Regions from separate parts of the Cupriavidus metallidurans CH34 genome, predicted to be linked through region 1. Evidence: predicted binding sites of a transcription regulator. Region 1 holds the regulator's gene; each other region holds the start of a gene.
The links. Region 1 encodes NrdR, which represses ribonucleotide reductase genes. Its sites were predicted from a motif close to CACNANATNTNGTG; they were not measured.

Region 1 (9,834 bases):
CAGCCGGGCGGGCGCATTGTATTCCACAGTGGTGCTGCGGACGATGAAGACCACGCCGGACGAATCCGCGAGGCTCTGCTGTTCGACGCCGAGCGAGCGCAGCCATTCGGTCCTGGCCCGTTCGAAGAATTTGAGGTAGTTGGCGTAGAACACCACGCCGCCTGCGTCGGTATCTTCCCAATACACGCGCAGCGGCCATACGAAATTTGGCATGGCGGGCATTGTAACGGAGTGCACTGGTAAACCCGTGTGTGACTTTGCAACAGCAAGTTGCGAGCCAATCCTCGCCAGGCCTTGCCGGATCAGGGCCGGGCGCACATCCGGGCCGGCCATCGTCTTGCAGCAAGCCGCTTGCTCGCGTAAACTCTGCGGCAACCATTCCACCTTGCGCGACTGGCGAAGTCAGTGGGTACTACCACGAGGAAGCGCAAGTTCATTGGGCGTGATATTCGATGCGCCTGCCGCTCGCCTGGGCAGCGAATGGGAAGCAGGGTGCGCCCTGCACCGGCTGGTCGCGTTTTCGCGCCCCCGGTGCTGGACGCCAGTGCCTTCCCCGCGCGCCCTAATACGCGAAAATCCCGCAATACAGAGTAGCGTCGACAGGCATCCGGTTTTCGTACCGGCCGTGCCATCCGCTCTCCCTTTTAAACAGACGAGTCACGCCATGTTTGAACGTAGCCGCTTCACGATCGAGCAGATCGACCCCGAAGTCTTTGCCGCGATCCAGAAGGAAAACCAGCGTCAGGAAGACCACATCGAACTGATCGCTTCCGAGAACTACACCTCGCCGGCCGTGATGGCCGCCCAGGGTTCGCAGCTCACCAACAAGTACGCCGAAGGCTATCCCGGCAAGCGCTACTACGGCGGTTGCGAGTACGTGGACGTGGTGGAGCAGCTCGCCATCGACCGCGTGAAGCAACTGTTTGGCGCCGAAGCCGCCAACGTGCAGCCGAACTCGGGCTCGCAGGCCAACCAGGGCGTGTTCTTCGCCATGCTCAAGCCGGGCGACACGATCATGGGCATGAGCCTGGCCGAAGGCGGTCACCTGACCCACGGCATGGCGCTGAACATGAGCGGCAAGTGGTTCAACGTGGTCAGCTACGGCCTGAACGCGCAGGAAGACATCGACTACGACGCGCTTGAAAAGCTGGCCCACGAGAAGAAGCCGAAGCTGATCATCGCCGGCGCATCGGCTTTCGCGCTGCGCATCGACTTCGAACGCATCGCCAAGGTTGCCAAGGCTGTTGGTGCCTACTTCATGGTGGACATGGCCCACTATGCCGGCCTGATCGCCGCCGGTGTGTACCCGAACCCGGTGCCGCACGCCGACTTCGTGACCACCACCACCCACAAGAGCCTGCGTGGCCCGCGCGGTGGCGTGATCCTGATGAAGGCCGAGCATGAGAAGGCCATCAACTCGGCCATCTTCCCGGGCATCCAGGGTGGTCCGCTGATGCACGTGATTGCCGGCAAGGCCGTGGCCTTCAAGGAAGCGCTGCAGCCGGACTTCAAGGCGTATCAGGAACAGGTGGTCAAGAACGCCGCCGCACTGGCCGAAACGCTGATCGCCCGCGGTCTGCGCATCGTATCGGGCCGTACGGAAAGCCACGTGATGCTGGTGGACCTGCGCGCCAAGAAGATCACCGGCAAGGAAGCCGAGAAGATCCTCGGCGACGCCCATATCACGGTGAACAAGAACGCGATCCCGAACGATCCGGAAAAGCCGTTCGTCACCTCGGGCATCCGCCTGGGCTCGCCGGCCATGACCACGCGCGGCTTCAAGGAAGAAGAAGCCCGCCAGGTGGCCAACCTGATCGCCGACGTGCTGGACAACCCGCACGATGAGGCCAACATCGCCGCCGTGCGCGAACAGGTTGCCGCACTGACCCGTCGCTTCCCGGTCTACGGCTGATTCGCCAGTCGATCGCGTTATAGTTAGCGCACACGAACGGCGCTGCCACCTCTGAGGTGGCAGCGCCGTTTCAACAACCAGCACGACCGCAACAGAAATCGAAGATGCAAAATGCGGTCAGGCTCTTACTTTCAGGTGGTCAGGCATGAAATGCCCCTTCTGCGGTCATTCCAGCACTCAGGTTCTTGACAGCCGCGTCTCGGAAGATGGCGATACCGTGCGCCGCCGACGCCGCTGTGAAGCCTGCGACCGCCGCTTCACCACCTACGAGCGGATCGAGCTGTTCTTTCCCGCCATCGTCAAGAAAAATGGCTCGCGCGTGGACTACGCGCGTGCCAAGCTCAAGGATTCGATGCGGCTGGCACTGCGCAAGCGGCCAGTTTCCGCCGAGGCCATCGACGAAGCGATCACTCGCATCGAAGAAAAACTGCTGGCTCTGGGCGAGAAGGAGATCCCGAGCAGCCAGGTCGGCGAACTGGTCATGCGTGAGCTTCGCAAGCTCGACAAGATCGCCTATATCCGCTTTGCCTCCGTGTATCGCAGCTTCGAGGACGTTTCCGAATTCCGGGAAATGCTCGACGAATTCTCGTCATCTACCCCACGAAAGGGGTAATAAGGACCGCAAAAAAGCTGGCTGATCACCACTTGCCGCTCTTGGCTAGAGACAGGCAAGCGAGCGCGCGTGCAAGTCCGCCTCATGGCGCGTGCGCAAACCCGGACCTCTAAAGCCCAACTTGCGTGATGCCACGCCCTTGGCGACTCTGGCACTCCCTCAGATGTTTCCGGGCTCGACTCGGAAACACACTGACACCAATCCTCCACAGCCAGACACGTCCTGACACCATCCCCGCCGTTATCGTGGCCTTCCGTTCCAATCGAACCGATATGCCATGGTTGCCCGCCTTCACCCCTGTTCCCCTTCATTGACTTCGTGCCGAGGTCACGTCCTGTTCGAAGCATTGCTGAGCCTGGCCTTCGTCGGCCTGGGCGCGATACCGCTGGGGATGCTCGGCACGGTCTCGCTGCGCTGGACCGGTGAACAGGAACGCCTGACCACCGCTCTGATGCGGGCCGCTGAACTGGCCGAAGCAAGTGCAATGGCATTGCAGCCACCCGGCAGCGACGCGCTCCCGATCCCACTTTGCAGATTGGCCGAGCAGAAAGAGCGTTGCGCGCCAGACAAACGCCTCGCGATCGCAACCATCGAGAGCCGTTCTCCGACGGATGCAGCCGGAGTCGCCACCATGCCTACCCGGCTGGCATTGTGGGTCGCGCCATGAGGGCAAGATCGCAGCATCACGGCTTCACCTTGGTGGGCATGATGATCGGTGTCGCGCTTGGCGCGATTGCAATGCTCGCTGCGCTGACCATGTGGCAGGTCATGCGCGACGCCTATGCCAGTGTGGCAGACGGGATCGAGATCGAAGAGCGCGGCCAGCGCGCATTGGCCATCATCGCCCATGCGATCCGGCATGCGGGCTGGATTCCCGCGCATGTTGCACTGGAGCCCGCACACCCCGCCCCACAGGCGCCGCTTGAAGGCCGTGACGATTGTGGTGCGCCGTCGATCGACGACGGGATGGAATGTGGGCGACGCGGCGTCCGCGGCAGCGATGCACTGCTCGTGCGATTTTCCGGCAGCGGTCGCGCAACCGATCCAAGCCTGGCCGACGGCACGATGACTGACTGCAGTGGCTACGCGCTGCCCGCAAGAACAGTTGGCGACGGCATCGCACCGCCGGCACACCATGCCGCGACCAACGTCTTCTATATCGGCAAGGGTAGCGACGGCGTTCCCCAGTTGCTGTGCCGTTACCCGCGCCGCAGCGACAACCGCGCGCAGGCACACGCCTACACATCCGGCACCCTTGTGCGCGGCGTCGAGTCGATGCAATTGCGTTTCGGCATGGTCGATGAGGGCGATGGCCAAGGCGAGAGTGAGCGCGTCTCCGCTCTGCTTGACGCTCAAGACGTGGCGCGACAGCGACAACTCGCCTGGCATCACGTGCGAGCGGTACAGGTCACGCTCGTCGTCCAGGGACAGCGCCCGACTGTCAGTCGCGCGCCGAGACAACGAACCCTCACCACGACTGTTCGTCTACGCAATCCGTCTCGATGCCGGGAAGCCCTATGCTGAACCTCCGCGCACATTCCGGTGCGGCGCTGCTGGCGTTCCTCTCCACCCTGCTGCTGATGATGGCTAGCATCGGCGCCGCCGCCGCGCACCTGCTGTTTGCCGGGCGAAGCATGACGAGCCAGTGGCTGGACCGCGAGATTGCATTCCGCGCGGCCGAGGTGGCGCTACTCGACGCGGAAGCGGATCTCATCGCCGCCATCGCGGAGGTCGGCGGCGAGCGACTGGCGTCATGGCCAACGCCCGGAACGTGTGGGACGGGAGCACAACGCGGACTGTGCATGGCCGATGGCGACATGACGGCATGGATGCCTTGGCTCGAGGGCAATTTGCCGGCAGATCTCGGCATCGATGCCGGTACGTTCACGGGTATCACCATGCCAATCCTGCCCGCCGATGTCATCGGAGCGACTACGGCACCTCGTTACGTGATCGAACCCCTTGAGGATCGAACTGGCCTGACAGCCGACGCCTGGCCGCGCTTTCGCATCACGGCGTTGGGCTTTGGGCGCGACACCGGCGTCCGAGCACTGCTCCAGACGGAGTTCCAGCCGTGATGCACCATCGCACATGCTTCGGCGGCATCGTCATCCTGGTACTTTGGCTGAGCATGACCGCCCCCAGCCATGGCTCCACGACCGGTCAGCTTCCGCTCAGCTATCGCATCTCGGCAGGCAGTTTTCCATGGACCGGCCGGCTCCATGCAGTCGTCTTCCGCACCGCGCGCATCCACACTTCCACCGTGCTCACGAAATGGGAGGCGGGCGCCGAGCTCGACTGGCGCGATACCGCTTCGCGCAGGCTATACCTCGGTGGCGATCACCTTGTGCCACTCCATTGGCACACCATTGACGCCGACGCCCAGGCAGTACTTCGCACCCCCGAGCCCAGTGGCAATGGCACGAGGCGACTTGCATGGTTGCGAGGCGACAGGACGGACGCCACACTTCGCCCGCGCGACACGCGATTGGCCAGCGGCGCCGGCGCCCGCGTGCGCGTTGTGGCAGCCCCAGCCTGGCTGCCGATGCAACCGGGACACGCCCAATTTCGCCTGCGTCACGCAAGCCGCCCGGTCACCGTCTGGATCGGTACGCGCGACGGCATCGTGCATGGCTTCGATGCCGTGACCGGCAAGGAGCTTGCAGGATTCCTCCCGCGCGCCGCGCTAGCTGGTTCCGCCGCCCTCACCGTACCGGGTGGCGCCATGCCCGTGGCGCCTTGCCCGCGCCCGGACAGCATCGACGCGGATCCATCCGGAGTCTGGCGGACGCTGTTGTTGTGCGGCATCCCGTCGACGGACAGGCAGCCGGCCGCCGTGTTCGCCCTGGATGTCTCGTCACCGGAAAGCGAAGCGCCGATCCGGCTGCTCTGGGAGATTCCTGCTTCCGAGACGTTGCCATTGACAGGCCAGGGCCCGATACGCGCACTCATGTGGATCGAACACGGCGCACGTCGCTGGGCCGCGCTGACCATTGTCACCGCGGCGCCGGAAGCCAGCTCACCTGCCGGGATTGCCTTGCTGCCGCTTGACCGGCCCATCGTGAATGGACTCCCATCCGGCACAGTGCCAAGGCTATATCTGCCCTCGACCGGATGCGGTGCCGACACCACCGGGACCCGGCTGCTCGCAGCCAGCGTACTTGCCAACGCAAGTGGCCACGCTCGTGCCGCCTACGTCGTCGACGACACGGGCAGACTTTGGCGATTCGGACTCGATCACCTTGGCGCGACGCAGCAGGCGGAGTCAGCACGATGCCTGCATCGTCAGCGCGGAAGTGCCACCGCCGAGGCACCAATCGTCATGCATCCGTCCAGCGGACCGCTCGTCATCTACGCGGGCGGTGGCGAGCTTTCCGCAATTCCCGATGGGCGCGGTCCGCGCGGCACCCCCTCGCGGATCGACGCCAGCGTGTCAGGCGATGGCGTGATCTTCCGAACGGGCCAGCCCCAATTGGACACCGGCGCGAATGGCTGGACTCTTGCACTCCCCCATCCTGGGGAATCGATCACGACGCTGGACGACGTTGGCCCTGCGCATCTGAGCTTCACCACGCTAACACCCGACGGGCGCACTCGCAGCTACCTGATCGAAGCGGCCAGCGGAGAGTCGGTCATGCAAACGGCCCCGGACGGCACGCTCGTGCGCGCCGTAACCGGTGTGCCGTTCGATGACCGGTTCGGCACACCAATCGCCGTGGCATCGCCAACCTCGAACGGCGGGCCGGTCGTGCCCGGCAGCTCGACCTTCGACACATTCGAACTCGGCATCTGGCAGGTCGACGGCAACACCGCGCATCTCGCGCAGAACACGCACTATCGGCGCCGGCGCGGACGCCTTGGCTGGCGCGAACTGATCCGGACCGAGCCATGAACCTCGCTCAACTCGCTCACCCTAGAAGCATCAGTGGCCGCCAAACCGGCTTCAGTCTTGCCGAACTACTGGTGACCCTGCTGATCGCCGCAATCCTGTCGATGCTGGCGATGCCCGCATGGCGGCATCATCTGGAACGCGCGTGGCGCGTACAGGCACGGGCCGAGCTGGTTTCCGCGATGCTCGCACTCGAGCGGCACGCCCTGCTCACCACCTCGTTCGCCAGCACACCGGGCGCGGCGACACCAGCCGGCCAGTGGCCGCGTCCCGTACCGCCCCCACCAGCCCGCACGCGCCACTGGCTGACTGCCACAAGCTGTGCCGGACTCGATCTGTCGCGTTGTGTGGAGATACGCGCCACGCCAGTGCATGTGGACAAAGCGTGTGGCACGCTGGTCCTGCGCAGCAATGGCGAGTGGCTCTCCATGCCCACGGCGGACGCCGCCGCCATTCCGTTGCCTTGGGAGTGCTGACATGCGAACCACAGGCCACGCGTCCCGAAACGCCAAACGCGGCGCCACCTTGCCCGAACTGCTGATCTCGTTGGCCATCAGCGCGATCCTGGCCATCGCCGCGTGGCCGGTGCTTCGCAACCTGACTGCGGAGCAGACGGTGGCCCATGCCGCGGACCGGCTGGCCGCGTCACTGGCGCTGGCACGCACAATCGCGGCCAGTCGCCGCGTTGAAGTGCGTATCGGCCCCCTGGCAGGCGCCCACACGCTGGATGGCGGCTGGCAGTTGGACAGTGACATGGAGCCTTCGCTCGCGGTCGTCAGAGCCAGCGACCCGTGCCTGCGGATCACGCTCCGCAGCACGGCGGGCCCTGCCGGCGCACAAAGCCTGCGCTTGACACCTGTGGGATACTCACGGTCTGAGCAAGGCGGCTTTCTGGCCGCCACGTTCCAGTTGCGCTGCCACCGCGCGCAGCGACAGGTCCGGCTCGGTGCCCAGGGGCGCATCCGGATCTGCCGGCCCGGCATCGATGTCGATTGCGACTGACCGGACCGGATTCCCGACAAACCCTTTGGCCAGAATCCCACGCCATGTTTTCCGCCGCTGACTACACCGCCATGGAACAGGCCCTCGCGCTCGCCGCGCGTGGCATGTTCACCACCACGCCGAACCCTCGTGTCGGCTGCGTGCTGATGAAGGACGGGGTGGTCATCGGGGAAGGTTACACGCAACCGGCCGGCCAGGATCATGCCGAGATCCAGGCCATGAAGGATGCGATCTCGCGCGGCCATGATCCCGCTGGCGCCACCGCCTACGTCACGCTGGAACCGTGCAGCCACTTCGGCCGCACGCCACCATGTGCCGACGCGCTGGTACGCGCTGGTATCGCGCGCGTGGTGGCTGCCATGGAAGATCCGAATCCCACCGTATCCGGCCGTGGCCTGCAGCGCTTGCGCGACGCGGGCATCGACGTCCGCTGCGGGCTGCTGGAAAAGGAAGCGCGGGATCTCAATATCGGCTTTATCTCGCGCATGACGCGCGGACTTCCCTGGGTGCGCGTCAAGGTAGCTGCATCCCTCGACGGCGGCACTGCGCTGCACGATGGTACGAGCCAGTGGATCACCGGCCAGCCCGCACGCGACGACGGGCACGCCTGGCGCGCCCGGGCCTGCGCCATCCTGACCGGTATCGGCACCGTCCGCGATGACAATCCGGCACTGACCGTGCGTGCCATCCCGACGCCGCGGCAGCCGCAGCGCGTGCTTGTCGACTCACGGCTTGAAGTGCCGCTCGACGCGCAGATCCTCAACCGCGATACCGGCGACTTCGCCAAACCCGTGCTGGTCTTCTGTGCCATCGAAGACAAGGCCCGCCAGCGCGCGCTCGAGGCACGTGGCGTCGAAGTCGTGGTACTGCCCAATCCGCATGGCAAGGTGGAACTGCGCCGCATGCTGGAAGAACTCGCGCGGCGAGGCATCAACGAACTCCACGTGGAAGCGGGTTTCAAGCTCAACGGCTCACTGATCCGCGAAGGCTGCGCGGACGAACTGCTGGTCTACCTGGCGCCGAAGCTGCTTGGCGACGCGCAGGGCATGTTCAACCTGCCGCCGCTGTCGAAGCTTGAGGACGCGACCGAATTCCGCTGGCACGAAGTGCGCCAGATTGGCGACGATTTGCGCCTGATCGCGCGCCGCGCCGACACCCAACACTGAACGAACACACACATCGAAGAGGCAAGCATGTTTACTGGCATCGTGGCGGCGGTTGGCCGCATCGAATCCGTCTCCCCGCTCGGTGACGTCAACGCAGGCGTGCGCCTGCGCGTGGCGGCCGGCGATCTCGACCTGTCCGACGTCGGCATCGGCGACAGTATCGCCATCCAGGGCGCGTGCATGACCGTGGTAACGCTGGGCGCGGGCCAATTCGACGTCGACGTCTCACGCGAATCGCTCGACAAGACCGTCGGCCTCGACCAGCCAGGCCGCGTCAATCTGGAAAAGGCGCTGCGTCTGGCCGACCGCCTGGGCGGGCACCTGGTGTCGGGTCATGTGGACGGACTTGGCGAGGTCGTTCGCTTTGCACCGGTGGGCGAATCGCATGAGCTCCGTATCCGCGCGCCGCGCGAGCTGGGCCGCTATCTGGCCTACAAGGGATCGGTGGTGGTCAACGGCGTGTCGCTGACCGTCAACAACGTCAGCGATGAAGCCGACGGCTGCGTGTTCTCGATCAACCTGATTCCGCATACCGTGGAAGTCACCACGCTCAACGAGCTGGCACCGGGCAAGCGCGTGAACCTCGAGATCGACCTGATCGCGCGGTACGTGGAACGAATGCTGTCGGCATCCGCCGACGCGGGACAACCGCTGGTCTGACAATCGATGGCGCCGGTAGCTGCCGGCGCCTCCTCCCGGCGCGCACCCGACGTCCACCGGCGCAATACAGAACGGCCACTGGCAATTCGATTGCCAGTGGCCGTTCGCTCTTGCTGCGCTGCGTAAGGCTCAGACCTTGATGTCGATGTTCTGACCCAGATGCGGCGGATTGCTGCCGGCCGATCCAACACCGGGCATGGATTGCAGCAGTTGGGCCACGCCCTGCGACTGCAGGTCGAGCGTCTTGCGTAGCATCGTGAGGCCTACGGGATCACTACCTGGGTCTGAGGCGTTCAGCGAACTGACGATGGAATTGATCATTGGGTTCTGCCTGATTCAAGTTTGACAAGTGCGGCACGGCAGGCGCGAACACTTGCGCCATTCAGCCGCATCCATGTTTTCGGCAGAATTCCGGCATGACTTGAGCGGGGATCTATGAGCGCGGGTCATTGAGCGCGGGTCTTTTACTCGTCGCCCTTCTCGCCCACCGTCTCCGCAGCCTTGCGCGTGGCAATCCAGTCGCCAATCGCCCGCATGACCACCTGTTCGCGTCCCACGAAGCCATGCTGGGAGAACGCCTCGCAAGGCTCTC
Region 2 (9,834 bases), 430 kb from region 1:
CGCGCCCATCTGGCGCATCATCTTCATCATGCCGCCGCCCTTGAGCTTCTTCATCATGCCCTGCATCTGGTCGAACTGATTGAGCAGGCGGTTCACTTCCTGCACCGGCACGCCGGCGCCAGCGGCGATGCGGCGCTTGCGGCTAGCCTTGATCAGATCGGGTTTGGCGCGCTCGGCCGGCGTCATGCTGTTGATGATGCCCTCCATGCGGCGCACCTGCTTTTCTGCCTGGTCCATGTTCGCGCCTTGCGCCTGCGCGGCGAACTGGGCCGGCAGCTTGTCGACCAGGCTGCCCAGGCCGCCCATCTTCTTCATCTGGCCGATCTGCGCCTTGAAGTCCTCGAGGTCGAAGCCCCCGGTCTTCTTGATCTTCTTGGCCAGCTTCTCGGCGGCTTCCATGTCCACGCCGCGCTGGGCTTCCTCTACCAGTGCGAGGATGTCGCCCATGCCCAGAATCCGCTGAGCCATGCGGTCGGCATAGAACGGCTCCAGGCCATCGAGCTTTTCGCCCACGCCGACGAACTTGATCGGACGCCCGGTGATGTGACGCACGGACAACGCCGCGCCACCGCGCGCGTCACCGTCAAGCTTGGTCAGAACCACGCCCGTCAGCGGCAGCGCGTCATTGAACGCCTTGGCCGTGTTGACCGCATCCTGGCCGAGCATCGCATCGACCACGAACAGGGTTTCGGCGGGCTTCAGTTCGGCGTGCAGCGCGGCGATCTCTTGCATCATCGCCTCGTCGATACCCAGTCGGCCAGCCGTATCGACGATCAGCACATCGTGATAGTGCTTGCGCGCCCAGTCGAGCGCGGCACGCGCGATCTCCACCGGCTTCTGGTCGGGCTGGGACGGGAAAAAGTCGACGCCAACCTGCTCGGACACAGTCTTGAGCTGGGCGATAGCGGCGGGGCGGTACACGTCACAAGAGACCGTCAGGACCTTCTTTTTCTTGTTTTCCTTCAGCCACTTGGCCAGCTTGCCCGAAGTGGTGGTCTTGCCGGCGCCTTGCAGGCCGGCCATCAGGATGACCGCCGGCGGCTGGACGTTCAGGTTCAGTTCGTTGGACTTCTGGTCGGCAACGGCTTCATCGCCGCCGATGACCGCCGTCAGCTCGCGCTGCACCACGCCCACCAGGGCCTGGCCCGGTGTCAGGCTGGTGACGACGTCCTCGCCAAGGGCCTTTTCCTTGACGCGGGCAATGAATTCGCGCACGACCGGCAGTGCCACGTCGGCTTCGAGCATGGCAAGGCGCACTTCGCGCAGCATCTCGGCGGTATTGGCCTCGGTCAGTCGGGCCTCGCCGCGCATGGTCTTGACGACCCGCGCCAGGCGTTGAGTGAGGTTATCCAGCATGGCAGGAAGAGGGAGGAAAGTCGGCTTGAGTGCGGGGCGCAGGTGGTGCCGTGGCAGCATTGTGGCGGGAATCCACCAGCGAATCCACCGGCATTGGCACTAAGGTAAACTGCGCAAATGGCCATTGTACTGTATGCCTTGACGGCACTTCTCTACTGCGGCCTGGCCTTTCATGGCTGGGCGACCCGCAACCCGCGACTGGCGGCTGCCGGCGGGGCCACACCTGGCCATCCGGGGCGTCCCGGCGCGGCGGCCACCGCAGTGCTGATGCCGCCCGCTGCCGGCGGGCGCGCCGAGGGCCAGCCGGCCTGGTGGCACGGGCTGGTGATGGTGGCCCTGGTCAGTCACGGTGTGCTGCTCCATGAAACGATTTTTCCGGCGGATCGCATGGTGTTCGGGTTCGCCTTCGCGCTGTCGTCGATGCTCTGGCTTGGTGTGGGCATCTACTGGATCGAGAGCTTCTTCTTCTCGCTGGCCGGCCTGGGCCTGGTCGTTTTCCCGGTGGCAATGCTGGCCAGCCTGATGCCGCTGGCGTTCCCGGGCACGCTGATCCTGGGGTACGCGGCGCGTCCGCTGTTCAAGCTCCATTTCGTGATCGCCAACGTGGCGTATGGCCTGTTCACGCTGGCGGCGTTCCATGCGTTCCTGATGCTGATGGCTGAGCGACGCTTGCACGGCTTCAATCGCCCGGCCGGGACGGAGTCGGCATCGAGCCAGTGGCTCGGACGCTGGCTGGACCTGCTGCCGCCGCTCCTGACGCTGGAAAAGCTGCTGTTCAGGCTGATCGCCGCGGGCTTCGTGCTGCTGACGCTAACGATCGCGTCCGGTTTCCTGTTCTCCGAGCAACTGTTCGCGCGCGCGTTCCGGATCGATCACAAGACCGTCTTCGCGGTCATCTCCTGGCTGATGTTTGGCGGCATCCTGGTTGGACGCCATTTCCGGGGCTGGCGCGGCCGCACCGCGCTACGCTGGGTGATCGCGTCGTTCGGGATCCTGCTTCTCGCCTATGTGGGCAGCCGCTTCGTCATGGAAGTGGTGCTGCACCGTATCACCTGATCCCTTCGCCCCGACATGGCAAGAATCTTCCTACTGCTGGCCATCGTGCTGGGCATCTTGTGGTGGCTGCGCGATCGCGCCGGCACGCGGCAGACCGCCGAGAAACAGGAGCCGCCGCCGCGCCGCACGGGCGCTGGCGACGAAAACATCGAACCGATGGTCCAGTGCGCGCACTGCGGCGTGCATCTGCCGCGCGGCGATGCCATCGCATGGCACGGCCTGCATTACTGCCGCCGTAGCCATTTGCCAGACATGCCCGGCGAGGGCGATCACGGCACGCGTTCATGACGGCGCCGGCGTCGGCCTGGTCCCATCTGAACGGCTGGCGCGTGCTGGTCAAGCTCTGGCGTCAGTCGGAGCCACCTGAATTCCACTGGCGGCTGCAGCGGTACTTCTGCTGGACGCGGCTTGCCGTCGCTGTGTTGCTGGTCGGCTATGCCTGGCTGCCGCTCGAACGCGCCGCCGCCGGCGCCGACGTCTTCAACGTGGCGACGAACGCGCGCTTGGCCTCGGCCATGCCGGTCGTGCTGCCTTATCTGGCCATCGCCCTCGTCACGCTGTTCGGTACGTTGTGGCGCAACCACTTTCACGTGCGCGTGCGCGTGCAGGTGCTGGTCGATCTGGTCTTGCTGGCCTCCATCTACGCGGCGCTCGGTCACTTCGGCAGCCAGGGCGAAGGGCTGGCGATGATTTTCCTGCTGCCCGTGATCGAGGCGGGCGCGCTGACCAGCCTGACGTTTGCGCTGTTTGCCGCTTCGGTGTCGGCGCTGCTCGTGATGGGCCCGCCGCTCCTGCAAACATTGATCACGCGCCAGGTCGATGTGAACCTGCTCGGTTCCGGCCTGTTCGGGCTTGTGTTCATGATCGCGGCGCTCGTGATGTACATGCTTGCCAATCGCCAGATCGCCCAGGAGCAACTGGCGCTGGCGCGCGAACAGGAACTGCGCCTGCAGCAACTCGTGAACCGGCTGATGGTCAATGACATGCAGGACGGCGTGATGCTGGTCCGTGCCAATGGCGTCGTTGTGGCGGCAAATCCCGCCGCGCTCGTGCTGCTTGGCGTGCAGCAAAACGAGCGGATTCGCGAAGGGCAGGTTCGTGTTGGCGAGCGCGAGAACGTGTTGTTCGACCTGCGTCGAATGCCGCGTCTGCAACCGCTGCTGGAGATGCTGCGCGACTGGATCCGCATGAAGGACGACGTCCCGCGCATCTTGCAATTGCTGCCGCTGCCATCGCGCCCGTCCTCCTCGGCGCGCAACTCGATGCACACACGGCTGCGCCTTCGCTTCGTGCTGCCCGGCCTGGCGGGGCTGCGTTCGACGCTGGCGGGTGCACTGACCTCGCCATCGGGCCTCGACACAACCAGCTGGAACGATATGTCGCCCGAGGGCGCCGCGCGCCTGCGGCTGGCCATCGCCCAGAACGAGGCCATGGCCTGGAGCCCGGCGGACGAGGCGCTGCTGCGTAGCGAGATGCGTGACACGGTGCTGGTGCACATCGAAAGCTGGGAGCGTATTGCCGAGCAGGTCCAGCAGGAAAAACTTGCCGCGATGGGTCGACTGGTCGCCAGCGTCGCGCACCAGATCCGCAATCCGCTCGCGGCGATCAGCCAGGCCAACGAACTGCTGGCCGACTCAGGCGGTGGCGAGGGCAACATCGATGCCCGCCTGCTGCGCATCATCAGCGATAACGTGCGACGGCTCGATCAGGTGATTTCCGATGTGCTGCAACTGTCGCGCCGCCCGCGCACCGGGCATAGCGCTGTCGATTTGGCCAAGGCGCTGCCCGAAGTCGTGGACCGGTGGCGGCTGGAAATGCGTTCGCGAGCCGGCGCCCGCGCCGAGGTGAACGCCAATGCGATCCGCATCACCGTCGATCTGAAGGGGCCGGTGATCTTCGACATGTCGCAATTGCAGCAGGTGCTCGGCAACCTGCTCGACAACGCATGGCGCTATTGCAGCCGGCTGCCGGGCGCGATCCGCCTGCTGGCGCATACGCTCGACCAGCACCATGCCGAACTGATTGTCTGGAACGATGGCGCGGAAGTCACGCGCGAGCAGCAGCGCAGCCTGTTCGAGCCGTTCTTCACCAGTAATCCGCAAGGTACCGGGCTGGGGCTGTTCATGGCGCGCGAGCTGTGCGGCGCGAACGACGCCCAGGTGCGCTACGGCGCGATCGTGCTAGAGGATCTGCTCGACCGCACCGGCATGCTCGTCGGGGCTCGCGATACACTTCCCGGCAAGGCATTCGTGTTGACGCTGCGCAACGAAGTGCCCGACGTCGCGAATGCCCAGCCATTTCAACCATCGGCCAAGCTCTGATATCCATGCCTCCCAGATTGTCCGCACCCGATCCGATTCTCGTCATCGACGACGAGGCCGACCTGCGCGAGCTGCTGGATATCTCGCTGCGACGCATGGGGCATGACGTGGTGATGGCCGGTTCGCTGGCCGAGGCCCGCCTGCGTCTGGCCGAGCGGCGCTACAGCCTGGTGCTGACCGACATGCGGCTCGGCGATGGCCTCGGCATCGAGATCGTGCGCCAGTTGTCGGCGTCGCCCGAGCGCACCCCGGTGGCCGTGATCACGGCGTATGGCAGCGCGGACAACGCGGTGGATGCGCTCAAGGCCGGCGCGTTCGACTACATCGCCAAGCCGGTATCTCTCGAGCAACTCCGCACGCTGATTCTCAACGCACTGGGCCGTCACCAGCGCGGTGCGAACGGTAACGACACATCCGATCAGGCCGATGCGGGGGACGCGTCCGACGCGACCGATGGGGCCAGTCTGGGCGATCGCGCGGCCGGGCTGCTACCGGGGGTCTCGCCGGCAATTCACGAGGTACGGCGCTCGCTGCCGCGCCTGGCGCGCAGCATGGCACCGGTGGTGATCAGCGGCGAATCCGGCAGCGGCAAGGAACGGGCGGCGCGAGCGATTCACGCGATCAGCGCGCGCTCGGCGCATCCATTTGTGGCCGTGAACTGCGGCGCGATCCCTGAGACGCTGATGGAGGCCGAGTTCTTCGGTCACGTCAAAGGCGCCTTTACTGGGGCCGACGCCGAGCGCGGCGGGTTCTTCCAGGCCGCCAATGGCGGCACGCTGCTGCTCGATGAGGTCGCGGACTTGCCGCTGGCGATGCAGGTGAAGCTGCTGCGCGCGTTGCAGGAACGCCGCGTGCGCAAGATCGGCGCTAGCAAGGAAGACAGCGTGGATGTGCGCGTCATGTGCGCCAGCCACAAGGATCTGGCGGCGATGGTCGCCGCCGGAGCATTCCGGCAGGACTTGTACTACCGCCTCAACGTGCTTGAACTCCGGATGCCCACGATGCGCGAGCGCGCCGAGGACATCCCGGTGCTTGCCCGCGCGATTCTCGAGCATCTGGCCGTGCGCTACGGCGATGCGCATCCCAAGCGGCTGTCGCGCGCGGCGCTGGAATGGCTCTGCGCGTACGAATTTCCGGGGAACGTGCGCGAGCTCGAGAACCTGCTCGAGCGTGCCTACGCGTTCGCTGAGAGCGAGGAGATCGAGGTGGCCGACCTGGGGCCGCTCGACACCGGCATCGAGCGTGCCGCGCTGATGCAGACGGCCATGGCGGCGCCGCCGTTGACTGCCGTGCCGCCGGCAGCCATGTATCACCGGTGGGGTAACGCCGGAGCCTGGGGCGTGCCCGCTCCGGCGACACCCGTGGCGGTGATGCCAGAACCGGCGCCCGTGCCGGCCCCGATTCCCGTGGCAGGGCCGGTCGCCGTGCCTGCCCCCGATGCTGGCGCGCCGGCTGCCACCACGTTCCCAATTAATCTTCCCGCGCACCTGGAGGCGATGGAGCGCGAGCTGATCCTGCGCGCCTTGCGGCAGACCGGCTTCAACCGGACCGCCGCGGCGCCGCTGCTGGGTTTGAACTTCCGCCAGTTGCGGTATCGGATCGAACAGCTCGGTATCTGCGAGGAGGATGGGCGCAGCGGCCGGGACGATAGCGAATCGCTGGCCGAAGGGGAGGGGCGCGATGTCTGACGCCGCAGGCCGGGTCCGCGACTGGCGGCCCAACGCCGACGGCTGGGTCCCCGCAGCCCGCCACGTGCCGTCCCCGAACTTCGACGCCCGCCCCGAAGGCATGGCGGTCGATGTGGTGGTACTGCACAACATCAGCCTGCCGCCGGGGCAGTTCGGCTCCGACGATATCGAGGCGTTCTTCCAGAATCGGCTCGATGCCACGCGCCATCCGTTTTTCGAGACGATTCGCGATGTCCGGGTATCGGCCCACTTCCTGATCCGTCGCGATGGCGAGCCGGTTCAGTTTGTCGCCTGCACACAACGTGCGTGGCACGCCGGCCAGTCCGACTATTGCGGACGCCAACGCTGCAACGACTTCTCGATCGGCATCGAGATCGAGGGCACCGACGACCAGCCGTTCACGCCAGCTCAGTACGAGACGGTCGCCGCGCTGGTGAGTGCCCTGCGGGCCGCCTATCCGATCCAGGGCGTCGCTGGCCACAGCGACATTGCTCCGGGACGCAAGACCGACCCAGGCCCCTACTTCGACTGGAGCCGCTTTGCGAAACAGGCCGCGCTGCCGCTGGCGATGATGCCGTACCGGCAGGCAAGGTAGGTTTTCCAGGGGTGTCAAATAGGGTGCGCCGGGCCCCGAATCGTCACGACGGCTGCCACATTCTGGGACACCTATCGCCGACCTGTTCCCATAGAAATATTTTCAAAATCTTGTGCGCCACCGAACGGCTCGCCGCGAACCCTTGAGGCAGCGGGCTTTGCGGGATTGTGGCGCTGCCGCACCGCCGGCCCGGCAATGTGAAAGCTGATTGTCAAGACTGGTCATTCAGTCTCGTTTCACTATACTTAGCCCAGATTTTCGATGTGACCACTACATCTAGTGGTTTTTCCGGGGAGCCGACCCAAGAGTGAAGCCTCGCTGCAGCAGCTTGCGGTGTGTGCGTCACAAAATTCAACCGGGTCGGGCTGTAAAAGAGTCCCTAGCAGAATGAACGCCTGTGCAGTTTGGTTCTCGCCTGGCATGGCCAGTGTCGAGTGTCTTCTGGAGCGCATTTTGCTAGGGACTTTGTCATCTTCAGCAGAAGTCTTCAATACAAGGGTTAAAACAGGAGTTACCTCATGCAAACGGCCCAAAACGAACAACAAACCACTGGCGTGACTGGCGTTGCTGGCGCAGCAGCCGGCATTGCGCAGCAGAGCCCCGTCGCTGCAGGCGTTACCTATCAGGACTACAAGCTGATCCGCCGTAACGGCGCCGTGGTGTCGTTCGAGCCGAACAAGATTGCCGTGGCCATGACCAAGGCATTCCTGGCCGTCAACGGCGGCCAGGGCGCGGGATCCGCGCGCGTGCGCGAGATCGTCGAGCAACTGACCCAGAATGTGGTGCGCGCGCTGGTGCGCAGCCGTCCGAACGGCGGCACGTTCCATATCGAAGACGTGCAGGATCACGTGGAACTGGCGCTGATGCGCTCGGGCGAACATGAGGTGGCCCGCGCCTACGTGCTGTACCGCGAAAAGCGCACGCAGGAACGTGCCCAGGCCAACGCGCAGGCGGTGGCCCGCGTGCAGGAAGCCGGCGTGTCGTTCAACGTGACCGATAACGGTGTGACGTACCAGCTGGACTTGGTGGCGCTGCACGCGCTGATCGACAACGCCTGCAGCGGCCTCGGCAAGGCCGTCAGCGCAGAGCCGATCCTGAAGGAAACGCTCAAGAACCTGTACGACGGCGTGCCGATGACGCAGGTCTACGACTCCGCCATCCTGGCCGCGCGCACGCTGATCGAGAAGGACCCGGCCTACAGCCAGGTGACCGCCCGTATCCTGCTGCACACGATCCGCAAGGAAATCCTGGGCGCCGAAGTGACCCAGACCGAGATGGCGACGAAGTACGCCGAGTACTTCCCGAAGTTCATCGCCCGCGGTATCGAAGCCGAACTGCTCGACGAAAAGCTGGCCACGTACGACCTGGCCCGCCTGGGCGCCGCGCTGGACGCCTCGCGCGACTTCCAGTTCAACTACCTGGGCCTGCAGACGCTGTACGACCGCTACTTCCTGCACGTGGACGAAGTGCGCATCGAAATGCCGCAGGCGTTCTTCATGCGCGTGGCCATGGGCCTGGCGCTGGAAGAGAAGGACCGTGAAGCGCGCGCGATCGAGTTCTACCAGCTGCTGTCGTCGTTCGACTTCATGTCGTCGACCCCGACGCTGTTCAACTCGGGCACGCGCCGCTCGCAGCTGTCGTCGTGCTACCTGACCACGGTCTCGGACGACCTGGAGGGCATCTACGAGGCGCTCAAGGAAAACGCGCTGCTGTCGAAGTTCGCTGGCGGACTGGGCAACGACTGGACCAACGTGCGCGCGCTGGGCTCGCACATCAAGGGCACCAACGGCAAGTCGCAGGGCGTGGTGCCGTTCCTGAAGGTGGTCAACGACACGGCCGTGGCCGTGAACCAGGGCGGCAAGCGCAAGGGCGCGGTCTGCGCGTACCTGGAAACGTGGCACCTGGACATCGAGGAATTCCTCGAACTGCGCAAGAACACCGGCGATGACCGCCGCCGCACGCACGACATGAACACGGCCAACTGGATTCCGGACCTGTTCATGAAGCGTGTGATGGAAAATGGCGAATGGACGCTGTTCTCGCCGGCCAGCTGCCCGGACCTGCATGACAAGGTCGGCAAGGCATTCGAGCAGGCCTACCTGGGCTACGAAGCCAAGGCCGCCAACGGCGAACTGAAGCTGTTCAAGAAAGTGCCGGCCATGCAGCTGTGGCGCAAGATGCTGGGCATGCTGTTCGAAACCGGCCATCCGTGGATCACGTTCAAGGACCCGTGCAACATCCGCAGCCCGCAGCAGCACGTGGGTGTGGTGCATAGCTCGAACCTGTGCACGGAAATCACGCTGAACACGAACGAGAGCGAAATCGCCGTGTGCAACCTGGGTTCCGTGAACCTGGTGGCCCACCTGATGCAACAGGCCGATGGCACGTACGTGCTGGATCACGCCAAGCTGCAGAAGACGATCCGCACCGCGATGCGCATGCTCGACAACGTGATCGACATCAACTACTACGCGGTGGAGAAGGCGCGCAACTCGAACCTGCGCCACCGTCCGGTGGGCATGGGCATCATGGGCTTCCAGGACTGCCTGCACGTGCTGCGCACGCCGTACGCCAGCGACGCCGCGGTGAAGTTCGCCGATACGTCGATGGAAGCCGTGTGCTACTACGCCTACCAGGCGTCGACCGAGCTGGCCGAAGAGCGTGGCCGTTACAGCACCTACGAGGGTTCGCTGTGGGATCGTGGCATCCTGCCGCAGGATTCGCTGAAGCTGCTGGCCGAAGAACGTGGCGGCTACCTGGACGTCGACCTGTCGTCGACGATGGACTGGGACAGCCTGCGCGGTCGCATCAAGCAGCA
Region 3 (9,834 bases), on a different replicon from region 1:
ACATGTTGCACGAGCAGGCCGTCGCCCTCACACAGGTGGCTGCCATGCGTCTTGCTGGCGAGCCACATGAACGGGCGCTGGGTGCCAGCACCGCCAAGGCCCATGTCGACGAAGCAGGCCGCCGCATCGGGCAGGGCGCGGTGCAGATCCACGGCGGCATGGGCGTGACCGAGGAAACGGCGGTCGGCCACTACTTCAAGCGTGTCACCGCCATCGGCCTGCAGTTCGGCAACGTTGCCTACCATCTGCGCCGTTGTGTCGACCTGCGCTACCCGGCCAACGCATAAGGACCGCCATGGATATCGACGAGTCTCCGCAAGACCTGCAGTTTCGCGCCGAGGTGCGCGCCTGGATCTCCGAAGCGTTTGATGACGAGCTTCGCGCCATGATGGCGCAATCGAAGAACGGTTATCTCGACAAGGCGGCACAGGTACGCTGGCAAAAGGCCCTGCACGCGCGTGGCTGGGCCGCGCCGAACTGGCCGCAAGCACATGGTGGCCCCGGCTGGACACCCACGCAACGGCACCTCTTCCAGAGCGAACTGGCCGCCGCCGGTTGCCCGCCGGTGTCGCCGATGGGTCTCAAGATGGTGGCGCCCGTCATCATGAAGTACGGCAGCCCCGAGCAACAGGCCCGCTTCCTGCCGCGCATCCTGGCGTCCGACGACTGGTGGTGCCAGGGCTACTCCGAACCGAACTCAGGCTCCGATCTGGCCTCGCTGCAGATGCGCGCGACACGCGGCGTCGATGCGAATGGCGAGCACTACATCCTCAACGGTTCGAAGATCTGGACGACGCACGCCCAGTGGGCCGACTGGATGTTCTGTCTGGTGCGGACCTCGCGCGAGGGCAGGCCGCAGGAGGGCATTACGTTCCTGCTGCTCGACATGCGCACGCCGGGTATCACCGTATCGGCGCTGCCTACGCTCGACGGCCCGATGGAGGGCCAGCAGGAGGTCAATCAGGTTTTCTTTGACGATGTGCGCGTGCCGGCCGCCCAACGCATTGGCGAGGAGGGCATGGGCTGGACCATTGCCAAGTACCTGCTCGAGTTCGAGCGTGGCGGCAGCTTCGCGCCGATGCTGCACCGGCAACTGGACAAGGTGGCTGCCATGGCCGCCGCTCAGCCCGGTGAGGATGGCACCGGGCGGCTGGTCGACGATCCCGTCTTCCGGCAACGGCTGGGCGCCACGTATGTGCGCGTGGCGGCGACCGAGGCGGCGGAGTTGCGGCTGTTCTCCGGCGTGGCCTCGGGTACGTCGATCGGCGCGGCGTCGAGCATGATCAAGTTGGTCGGTACCGAGACGGCACAGGCCATCTCCGAGCTAGCCGTCGACGTGCTCGGACCCTATGCGCTGCCATTCGTGCGGGATACCTGGGCCGAGATCCAGGGCCGCGCTGCCGACCCGCGTCTGGGTCCGGACGATGCCGCCCCGATTGCGCCGCGCTACTTCAACTATCGCAAGGCATCGATCTACGGCGGTTCGAGCGAGATCCAGCGCAACATCATCGCGCGACAGGTATTGCGGCTCTGAGTGCCCGCATTGGCGTCCCTCGACGCCATTTGTCACCAGTACCCATCCTATCAATCAAAAAGGGAGACAAGGCTCATGGAGACGGAATACCTCGCGACGCTGCCCAGCGCGATTCGCCACTTCGCCCGGGAGCGGGCCGGGGCCATTGCGTACGCCTTCGAAGGCCGCGAGACCACGTTTGCCGATTTCGATCGCCATACGGATCGCGTGGCGCAGGCCCTGCTGGCCGACGGCGTGAAGGCTGGCGACCGCATCGCCTATGTCGGCAAGAACAGCGACCACTATTTCGAACTATTCTTTGGCGCGGCCAAGATGGGGGCCGTCATTGCACCGGTGAGCTGGCGGCTGGCGGGGCCCGAAATCCAGTACATCGTCTCGCACTGCGACGCGACGCTGGTCTTCGTCGGCCCCGAGTCATCGGCATCGGTTCGCAACCTGCTGCCAGCGCTGCCACTGGTGCGCCGCGCCGTGGCGATGGAGGGCGGGGAGCCAGACTGGCCGGCCTACACGGAATGGCGCGACGCGTGCCCGGATACACCACCGGCGCACGAAGCGAAGCCCGCCGACGTGGTGCTGCAGCTCTACACGTCTGGCACTACCGGACGTCCCAAGGGCGTGATGCTGATGCATCGCAACCTGACCAGTGGTACCGAGATCTCGATGCGCGAAGGTGCCGACTGGTCGCAATGGAACGACGAAGATGTGTCGCTGGTGGCCATGCCGGTGGCGCATATCGGCGGTTCGGGCTGGGGCGTGCGCGGTGTTCTTGTCGGCTGCAAGGGTGTCGTGGCGCGCGAATTCGATCCGGGCAAGGTGCTCGACTATATCGAGCACGACCGCATCAGCAAGCTGTTCATGGTGCCGGCTGCGATGCAGATCGTGCTGCGTGATCCGCGCGCGCGCCAGGTGGACTATTCACGCCTCAAGCACATGCTGTACGGTTCGTCGCCGATTCCCGCAGCGCTGCTGCGTGAGGGCATGGCGGTGTTTGGCTGCGGCTTCGTGCAGCAGTACGGCATGACGGAGACCACGGGCACGATCGTGGCGCTGCCGCCGGAAGATCATACGCCCGCCGATGTCCCGCGCATGCGCGCCGCCGGCAAGGCCATGCCCGGTAGCGAGGTGGCGGTGGTCGGGCCGGATGGCCAGAGGCTGGCTGCCGGCGAGGTGGGCGAAGTGGTGATCCGCTCGCCGCAGAACATGGCGGGCTACTGGAAGCAGGAGGAAGAGACCGCCCGCACCATCGACGCCGACGGCTGGCTGCGCAGTGGCGATGCTGGCTACATGGACGCGGACGGCTACCTCTATATCCACGACCGGGTCAAGGACATGATCATCAGCGGCGGGGAGAACATCTACCCGGCCGAGGTGGAGAGCGCCATCTACGGCCACCCGGCCGTTGCCGACGTGGCCGTGATCGGTGTGCCGGACGAGCGGTGGGGTGAGGCGGTCAAGGCGATGGTGGTGCTGCGCCCGGGTGTGGCCGCTGACGCCGACAGCATTCTGGGCTGGGCGCGCGAGCGTATCGCGGGTTTCAAGGTGCCCAAGAGCATCGACTTCATCGATGCCATGCCGCGCAATCCGTCGGGCAAGTTGCTGCGTCGGGCGCTACGGGAACCGTACTGGACGGGCCGCACCCGGCAGGTGAACTAGGCACTCCGGGGCCGGGGAAGGGCACATCCGGCGGCAGATGACGCCGGGCGGTCGAGGTCTGGATCGCCTTCCTGGCGAGATCTGCCCGACCCGCCGCCCGATGTGTCGCCCCCCGCAGCGGTGTCGCCGTTTGATCTGTCGCAACACCACCTATGGTATCGATATAGATAATCCACCCCATATTTTGTGCGTAAGCACGGGAGGGGTGCGATGCAACAGAACATCCGGGGCGCGACGACTGTCGACGTCGAGTCGTCTATCAATGAATACCTGGACCGCAAGGACTGGCGGATTCACGCCAACGCCAACCAGGGGTATTCGCTGGGCGGACTGATCCTCAATGTGGCCGGCAAGGTCACCGCCAACTACTGGCTTTCGCATGTCTACGCGCCCGAGGCTGGCGCCGCGCACCGGGAAGGCGACCTCCATATCCACGATCTCGACATGCTGTCCGGCTATTGCGCCGGCTGGTCGTTGCGCACTCTGCTGCATGAAGGCCTCAACGGCGTGCCGGGCAAGGTGGAAGCCGCGCCGCCGCGGCATATGTCGAGCGCGGTCGGGCAGATCGTGAATTTCCTGGGGACGATGCAGAACGAATGGGCCGGCGCGCAGGCCTTCTCGTCGTTCGACACCTATATGGCGCCTTTCATCCGCAAGGACGCGATGACGTACCCCGAGGTCAGGCAGCACATCCAGGAGCTGATCTATAACCTCAACGTGCCGTCGCGCTGGGGCACGCAGACGCCATTCACAAACCTGACGTTCGACTGGACATGTCCCGACGATCTCAAGGAACAGGTGCCCGTCATCGGCGGCGAGGAAATGCCGTTCCGCTATGGCGACCTGCAAGCGGAGATGGACATGATCAACCGTGCGTACATCGAGGTGATGACGCAGGGCGATGCCAAAGGGCGCGTCTTCACGTTCCCGATCCCCACCTACAACATCACGCCGGATTTCCCGTGGGAAAGCGAGAACGCCGCGCGGCTGTTCGAGATGACGGCGAAGTACGGCCTGCCGTACTTCCAGAACTTCGTGAATTCGGACCTGACGCCCAATATGGTCCGGTCCATGTGCTGCCGGTTGCAACTGGATCTGCGTGAATTGCTCAAGCGCGGCAACGGCTTGTTCGGCAGTGCGGAGCAGACCGGGTCCCTGGGTGTGGTCACCATCAACTGCGCGCGACTCGGTTACCTGTATCAAGGCGACGAAGCCGCACTGCTGAACCGGCTCGACTCACTGCTGGACATGGGCCGCGACACGCTGGAGGCCAAGCGCGAGCGTATCCAGCAACTGATGGACGAAGGGCTGTTCCCCTACACGAAGCGCTACCTGGGCACACTGCGCAATCATTTCTCGACGCTTGGCGTGAACGGCATCAACGAGATGATCCGCAATTTCTCGGGCGATGCGTACGACATCACTACGGAAGCCGGGCACGCGATGGCGATGCGTCTGCTGGACCATGTACGCGGGCGGATCGTCGAATTCCAGGAAGCCACGGGCCACATGTACAACCTGGAGGCAACGCCAGCGGAAGGCACCACGTATCGCTTCGCGCGTGAAGACCGCAAGCGCTGGCCCGACATCCTGCAGGCCGGCACGGCCGATCAGCCCTACTACACGAACTCGTCGCAGTTGCCCGTCGGCTTTACCGACGATCCATTCGAGGCGCTGGCGCGTCAGGAATCCCTGCAATCGAAGTACACCGGGGGCACGGTCCTGCATCTCTACATGGGCGAGCGCCTGTCGAGCGGGGAGGCCTGCAAGCGGATGGTGCGTCGCGCGCTGGAGTCGTTCCGGCTGCCTTACATCACGATCACGCCGACGTTCTCCGTCTGCCCCAAGCACGGCTATCTGGCCGGCGAACACCGCTTCTGCCCGAAGTGCGACGAGGACATTCTCGCGCGCAAACGCGCCGCGCTGGCGGCGTGAGGTTTCCCGATTTTCAACCCGACGTTTCGCACATGAGGAGCAACGCCATGACTGATCTCGCTGTCGCCCGCCATTTCTCGATCGAACCCGCACTGGCACTCAAGGACGACGAGCGCCAACCCTGCGAAGTCTGGACCCGCGTGATGGGCTACCACCGTCCGGTGGCGAGCTTCAATACCGGCAAGAAGGGCGAGCATGCCGAGCGCACGTTTTTCGATGAGATCCGCTGCGCGGCCTGAGCCCATTGTGGCAGACCTGAAAGTCGGCGGCTTCACGCCGCTGACCAGCATCGACTTTCCCGGGCGGCTGGCCGCCGTGGTGTTCTGCCAGGGGTGCCCCTGGCGTTGCGACTACTGCCACAACCCGCACCTGATCCCGGTCGCCAGCCCGTCCGCGCGGGTCTGGGAAGACGTGCTGGCATTCCTGGCGCGGCGGCGCGGCCTGCTGGATGGCGTGGTGTTCTCCGGCGGAGAGCCCACGCTGCAGGCCGCGCTACCGGCCGCCATGCGCGACGTGCGGCAACTGGGTTTCGAGGTCGCCCTGCACACGGCCGGCATGTATCCGGACCGCCTGGAGGCCGCGCTGCCATGGGTCGACTGGGTTGGCTTCGATATCAAGGCGCCCGCGCACCGCTACGACCACGTGACCGGCACGCCCGGAAGCGCCACACGCGTGATGGACTCGCTGGCGCGTCTGGTGGCAAGCGGTGTCGCCTATGAATGTCGTACGACCTGGGATCCCGAGCTATTCGATGAGGCCGATTTGATGGCGCTGCTGCATACGCTGGCGGAGAAGGGCGTCCTGCGCTGGTCGTTGCAGGTCTGCAATCGCGCCGGAATGCCGGTGCCGCACCCGGCGGGGATTGCAGACCGCATCGCCGCGGCGTGCCCGCGGATTGCCGTGCGAATGCCGGCCTGATTTACTCAGCCACGTAGCGTTGCCACGCGCCGGTTTCCTGACACACGCCAACCCGTTCGCAATGCAGCCGGACCTGCTCTTCGTCCAGATCGCGTGCGGTCGATCCGTCGCTGTCGAACGCGATCTTGAGAGCCCGTGCCACGTGGGCATTCTCGATCGGCAGCTCCCAGGTCAGGAACAGCTGGGTGCAATCCTGATTCGCTGGAAAGTCGGCGGCGCTGAAACGGCTGCTGCCGCGTGGGATCACTGCGTGAGGCTGGCAGGTATCGAAGATCAGCACCGAGCCCCGCTGCAGCGGAATGCGAAGATCCAGCAAGGGGAAGTGGACGTCCTGTCCCTTGTCCTCGCTCAGGAAGAGATTGCAGAATGCGGCGCCGCCATACTGGTCGCCGTCATGGTGATACCGCGCCCCGCGACAGACCATAAGCGCCACATCGCTCGCGGCCAGCACTTCAGGCAAGCCGAGCGTGCTCGCCCAATCCGAGACCGCGCGCACGCAGCGCGAATAATCCGGCCAACGCACGCGTGCTCGCGCCAGGGGCATGACTTCGACATCCCCCACTTCCAGGTTCATGTGATGTGAGATTTCGCGCGCCCAGTCTGCGGTCAGCCGGGCAGGGGGCTCTGGAATGTCGACGGTGCCGGAGAGCACAACGTCACTCACGCGCCGGCTGCGGATGGCGTCGCCACTCCAGTAGTAGGCGGTGAGGGAATCCTGAAGATGCGGTTGCGGGTGGCTGCGGCTCATAGGCTGCAGTGTAATGCGCGGGTCCCGATCGTCCCTCATTGCATCCGCGCCTCGAAAATACCGATCATGCGCAGGGCCAGCGGCGAGAGATAGGCACCCGCCCGCGACATCACGCCTACCCGTCGGCCCAGGTCCAGGGCATCAGGTCGCAGTGCGATGGGGCGCAGGCCCGTCTGTGCGCCATTGCTGGTTGATCCCGCGATGCAGAGCATTTCGGTGCCGCGCACCAGATCGAAGAGGGCCGTGCTGCCGAAGTCGGTCTCCACGCGCAGGATCGGTGCGGGCAAGCCCAGTTCCGTGAAGGCGGCGTCGATCTGCTGGCGGATCAGCACGTGCGAGCTAGGCAGCAGCCACTGCTGGTCGGTCAGGTCCGCCAGCGTCAGGTTGCGTCGTCGTAGCAACGGATGATTCTCGTCGGCCACCACGGCCAGGCGGTCGGTGAACAGTTCACGCGATACCAGGGCCGGGTTCGCCTGACGCGGCAACGGGGCGATGGCCAGGTCGAGTTCGCCGGCCTGCAGCAGGTCCATCAACTCGCGCGCCACACGCATCGTCAGGCGCAGTCGTGCCACTGGCCGCTCGCGAATCAGTTGCCGACACGCGCCCAGCACCAGCGCATTGGGCATCGAAGGGGAATAGCCGAGGCGCAGCATCCCTTGTTCGCCGGTCTGGATGCCGCGCATTTCCTTGATTGCATCTTCATATTCCAGCCGGATCCGGCGTGCCCGTTCCAGAAAGACCGCTCCCGCCTGCGTGACGCGCATACCCAGCGTCGTGCGTTCGAACAGCGGTACGCCCAGTTGCGCCTCCACGCGCTGCACGGCCTTGGTAAGTGCCGGCTGGGTCATGTCCAGTGCCTCGGCGGCGCGCCCGATGCCACCGTGGGTTTCCACAGCCAGGACGTATTCCAGATCGCGAGTCTCCATCGCACATTCCTAGTATTTATGACTTTATTCCAGTCAATGCATTGTAGTGATGCCCGTCATCTTACAGACTGGGCGCACAAATACCAGACACGTTGCAAGGAGACATGCATGACGTTCGCCTACTTCCTCAGGCGCGCCGCTCGTTACTGGGGCGACAACCCGGCCGTGCTGTACCGGGATCGCGTGCTGACCTATCGCCAGCTCGACAAGCGTTCCACGCGGCTGGCGAACGCGCTGCTGGCGCTGGGCCTGACCCGTGGCGACCGCGTGGCGATCCAGGCGCGAAACTGTCCGGAGATCGTGGAGATCGAATGCGCGCTGTACAAGGCCGGGCTGGTCAAGGCCGCGCTGAATCCCCGTTTCACCGCCGAAGAGGCGTCGGATGTCGTGGAAAACTGCACGCCGCGCGTGATGATCGTCGGCCCCGGCTACACGCGATACCAGCGGGAATCACGCGGGTTCGGCTGCGTGGAGCATTTCTTTGCGATTGCCGGGGCGGAGGGCCAGTACGGTGCCTATGAAGCACTGATCGATGGCGGCGCCACCACCGCCATCGACTATGTGCCGCAGCCTGACGACCTCGCCGTGCTGCATTTCTCGTCGGGCTCCACCGGCAAGATCAAGGCGGCGATGCAGAGCTATGGCAACCGGCTGGCGTCGATGCGCAAGATGATCCTGGGCATGGATCGCCCTGCACGCCCGGGCGATCGCCTGGCGTTGATCGGGCCGATTACCCATGCGTCTGGCATGTTGATGCAGCCGTATCTGTTCCTTGGCGCCACGCTGGTCCTGTTCGAGAAGTTCGAGCCCGCGCACTTCCTGGCCGAGGTGCCGCGTCTGAACCTGACGCACGTGTTCATGGTGCCGGCGATGATCAACCTGCTGCTGGCCGAGCCCACGCTGGCCACGGCAGACCTGAGCTGCCTGAAGACGCTGGCCTACGGCGCCGCGCCCATGGCGCCCGCACGTATTCGCGAGGCGTGGGAACGCATCGGCCCGATCCTGTCGCAAGGCTACGGCGCCAGCGAATCGACGTCCGGCGTTACCCGGCTATCCACGGCAGATCATGCCGAGGCACTCGCGCGGCATCCAGAGCGACTGGCATCGTGCGGTCGCGCCATGGGGGAAACCGAGGTGCGGGTCGTCAACGAACGCGGCGAGGAGGTCTGCGACGACGAGATTGGCGAACTCGTGATTCGTGGCGAGGATGTGTTCCAGGGCTACTGGGGTGAGCCCGGTCTCACCAGCGAGGTGCTGGTCGACGGCTGGCTGCACACCGGCGACCTGGCGCGTGTGGATGCCGATGGCTACCTGTACCTGGTCGATCGCAAGAAGGACATGATCATCTCGGGCGGCTTCAACGTGTACCCGACCGAAGTGGAAGCCACGCTGTACCAGCATCCGGACGTCATGGAAGCCTGCGTGATCAGCGTGCCCGATGAAACCTGGGGCGAAAGCGTCAAGGCCGTGGTGGCGCTGTGGCCGGGCCGGCAAGCCAGCGCATCGGAATTGATCGGCCATTGCCGCGCGCGCATCGCCGACTACAAGTCGCCGCGCACGGTCGATTTCGTGGCCGAGCTGCCCAAGAACGCAAGCGGAAAGCTGGCGCGCAAAGTCGTGCGGGAACAGTACTGGGTGGGCGCCAGCCGCCGCGTCAATTAAGGGGCACATCATGTTCGAACATCTGACCAACCCCGTGCTGCTGGATACGCGCGTAGCGATCCAGCGCTTCATCGACGAGGAACTGCGGCCGCTGGAGCGCGAGCTGGATCTGGGCGCGGAAGACCCGTGGCCGCGCGACGTGCTGCGCAACGTCTGGCGCCGTTCCAGCGAACTCGGGCTCTACGCGGCATGCCTGCCCGTGGAACTTGGCGGCAAGGGTCTCAATATCGCGGAGCAGTGCGCGCTCAAGGCCGATCTGGCCGCCAGCGGGGCGGTGCTGGCGCCGCACGTGCTGGGCGATCTCGGCGGGCCGCCCCGCGTGGGCAACATGCTCAAATACGCGACGCCTGACCAGATCGAACGCTACTTCCAACCGGTAATTCGCGGAGAGAAGTCCACGTGCTTCGCGCTGACGGAGACGCATTCTGGCTCGGATGTGCAGAGCATTCGGACCAGTG

Region 2: a site for NrdR is predicted at 7,285-7,298, ahead of RMET_RS15460 (ribonucleoside-diphosphate reductase subunit alpha). Genes of this name have one in related genera too.
Region 3: a site for NrdR is predicted at 3,363-3,376, ahead of RMET_RS26320 (ribonucleoside triphosphate reductase). Genes of this name have one in related genera too.

Annotation. Positions count from the first base shown of each region.
Region 1 is NC_007973.1:2,912,498-2,922,331, forward strand. Features, by position in the region: gene ybgC (tol-pal system-associated acyl-CoA thioesterase) at 1-213, opposite strand, end outside; ZMP/ZTP riboswitch at 380-482, shown strand; gene glyA (serine hydroxymethyltransferase) at 665-1,912, shown strand; gene nrdR (transcriptional regulator NrdR) at 2,058-2,525, shown strand; gene RMET_RS13465 (hypothetical protein) at 2,803-3,192, shown strand; gene RMET_RS13470 (PilW family protein) at 3,189-4,049, shown strand; gene RMET_RS13475 (pilus assembly protein) at 4,043-4,603, shown strand; gene RMET_RS13480 (pilus assembly protein) at 4,603-6,417, shown strand; gene RMET_RS13485 (type IV pilin protein) at 6,414-6,890, shown strand; gene RMET_RS13490 (GspH/FimT family protein) at 6,892-7,416, shown strand; gene ribD (bifunctional diaminohydroxyphosphoribosylaminopyrimidine deaminase/5-amino-6-(5-phosphoribosylamino)uracil reductase RibD) at 7,461-8,582, shown strand; gene RMET_RS13500 (riboflavin synthase) at 8,610-9,242, shown strand; gene RMET_RS13505 (YjfB family protein) at 9,372-9,563, opposite strand; gene RMET_RS13510 (alpha/beta fold hydrolase) at 9,707-9,834, opposite strand, start outside.
Region 2 is NC_007973.1:3,344,151-3,353,984, reverse strand. Features, by position in the region: gene ffh (signal recognition particle protein) at 1-1,356, opposite strand, end outside; gene RMET_RS15485 (cytochrome C assembly family protein) at 1,474-2,412, shown strand; gene RMET_RS15480 (PP0621 family protein) at 2,428-2,700, shown strand; gene RMET_RS15475 (histidine kinase dimerization/phospho-acceptor domain-containing protein) at 2,697-4,733, shown strand; gene RMET_RS15470 (sigma-54-dependent transcriptional regulator) at 4,739-6,421, shown strand; gene ampD (1,6-anhydro-N-acetylmuramyl-L-alanine amidase AmpD) at 6,414-7,016, shown strand; gene RMET_RS15460 (ribonucleoside-diphosphate reductase subunit alpha) at 7,535-9,834, shown strand, end outside.
Region 3 is NC_007974.2:1,830,793-1,840,626, reverse strand. Features, by position in the region: gene RMET_RS26335 (acyl-CoA dehydrogenase family protein) at 1-287, shown strand, start outside; gene RMET_RS26330 (acyl-CoA dehydrogenase family protein) at 296-1,534, shown strand; gene RMET_RS26325 (fatty acid--CoA ligase) at 1,610-3,187, shown strand; gene RMET_RS26320 (ribonucleoside triphosphate reductase) at 3,398-5,122, shown strand; gene nrdD (anaerobic ribonucleoside-triphosphate reductase) at 5,170-5,361, shown strand; gene RMET_RS26310 (anaerobic ribonucleoside-triphosphate reductase activating protein) at 5,369-6,040, shown strand; gene RMET_RS26305 (hypothetical protein) at 6,042-6,788, opposite strand; gene RMET_RS26300 (LysR family transcriptional regulator) at 6,824-7,714, opposite strand; gene RMET_RS26295 (AMP-binding protein) at 7,823-9,376, shown strand; gene RMET_RS26290 (acyl-CoA dehydrogenase family protein) at 9,387-9,834, shown strand, end outside.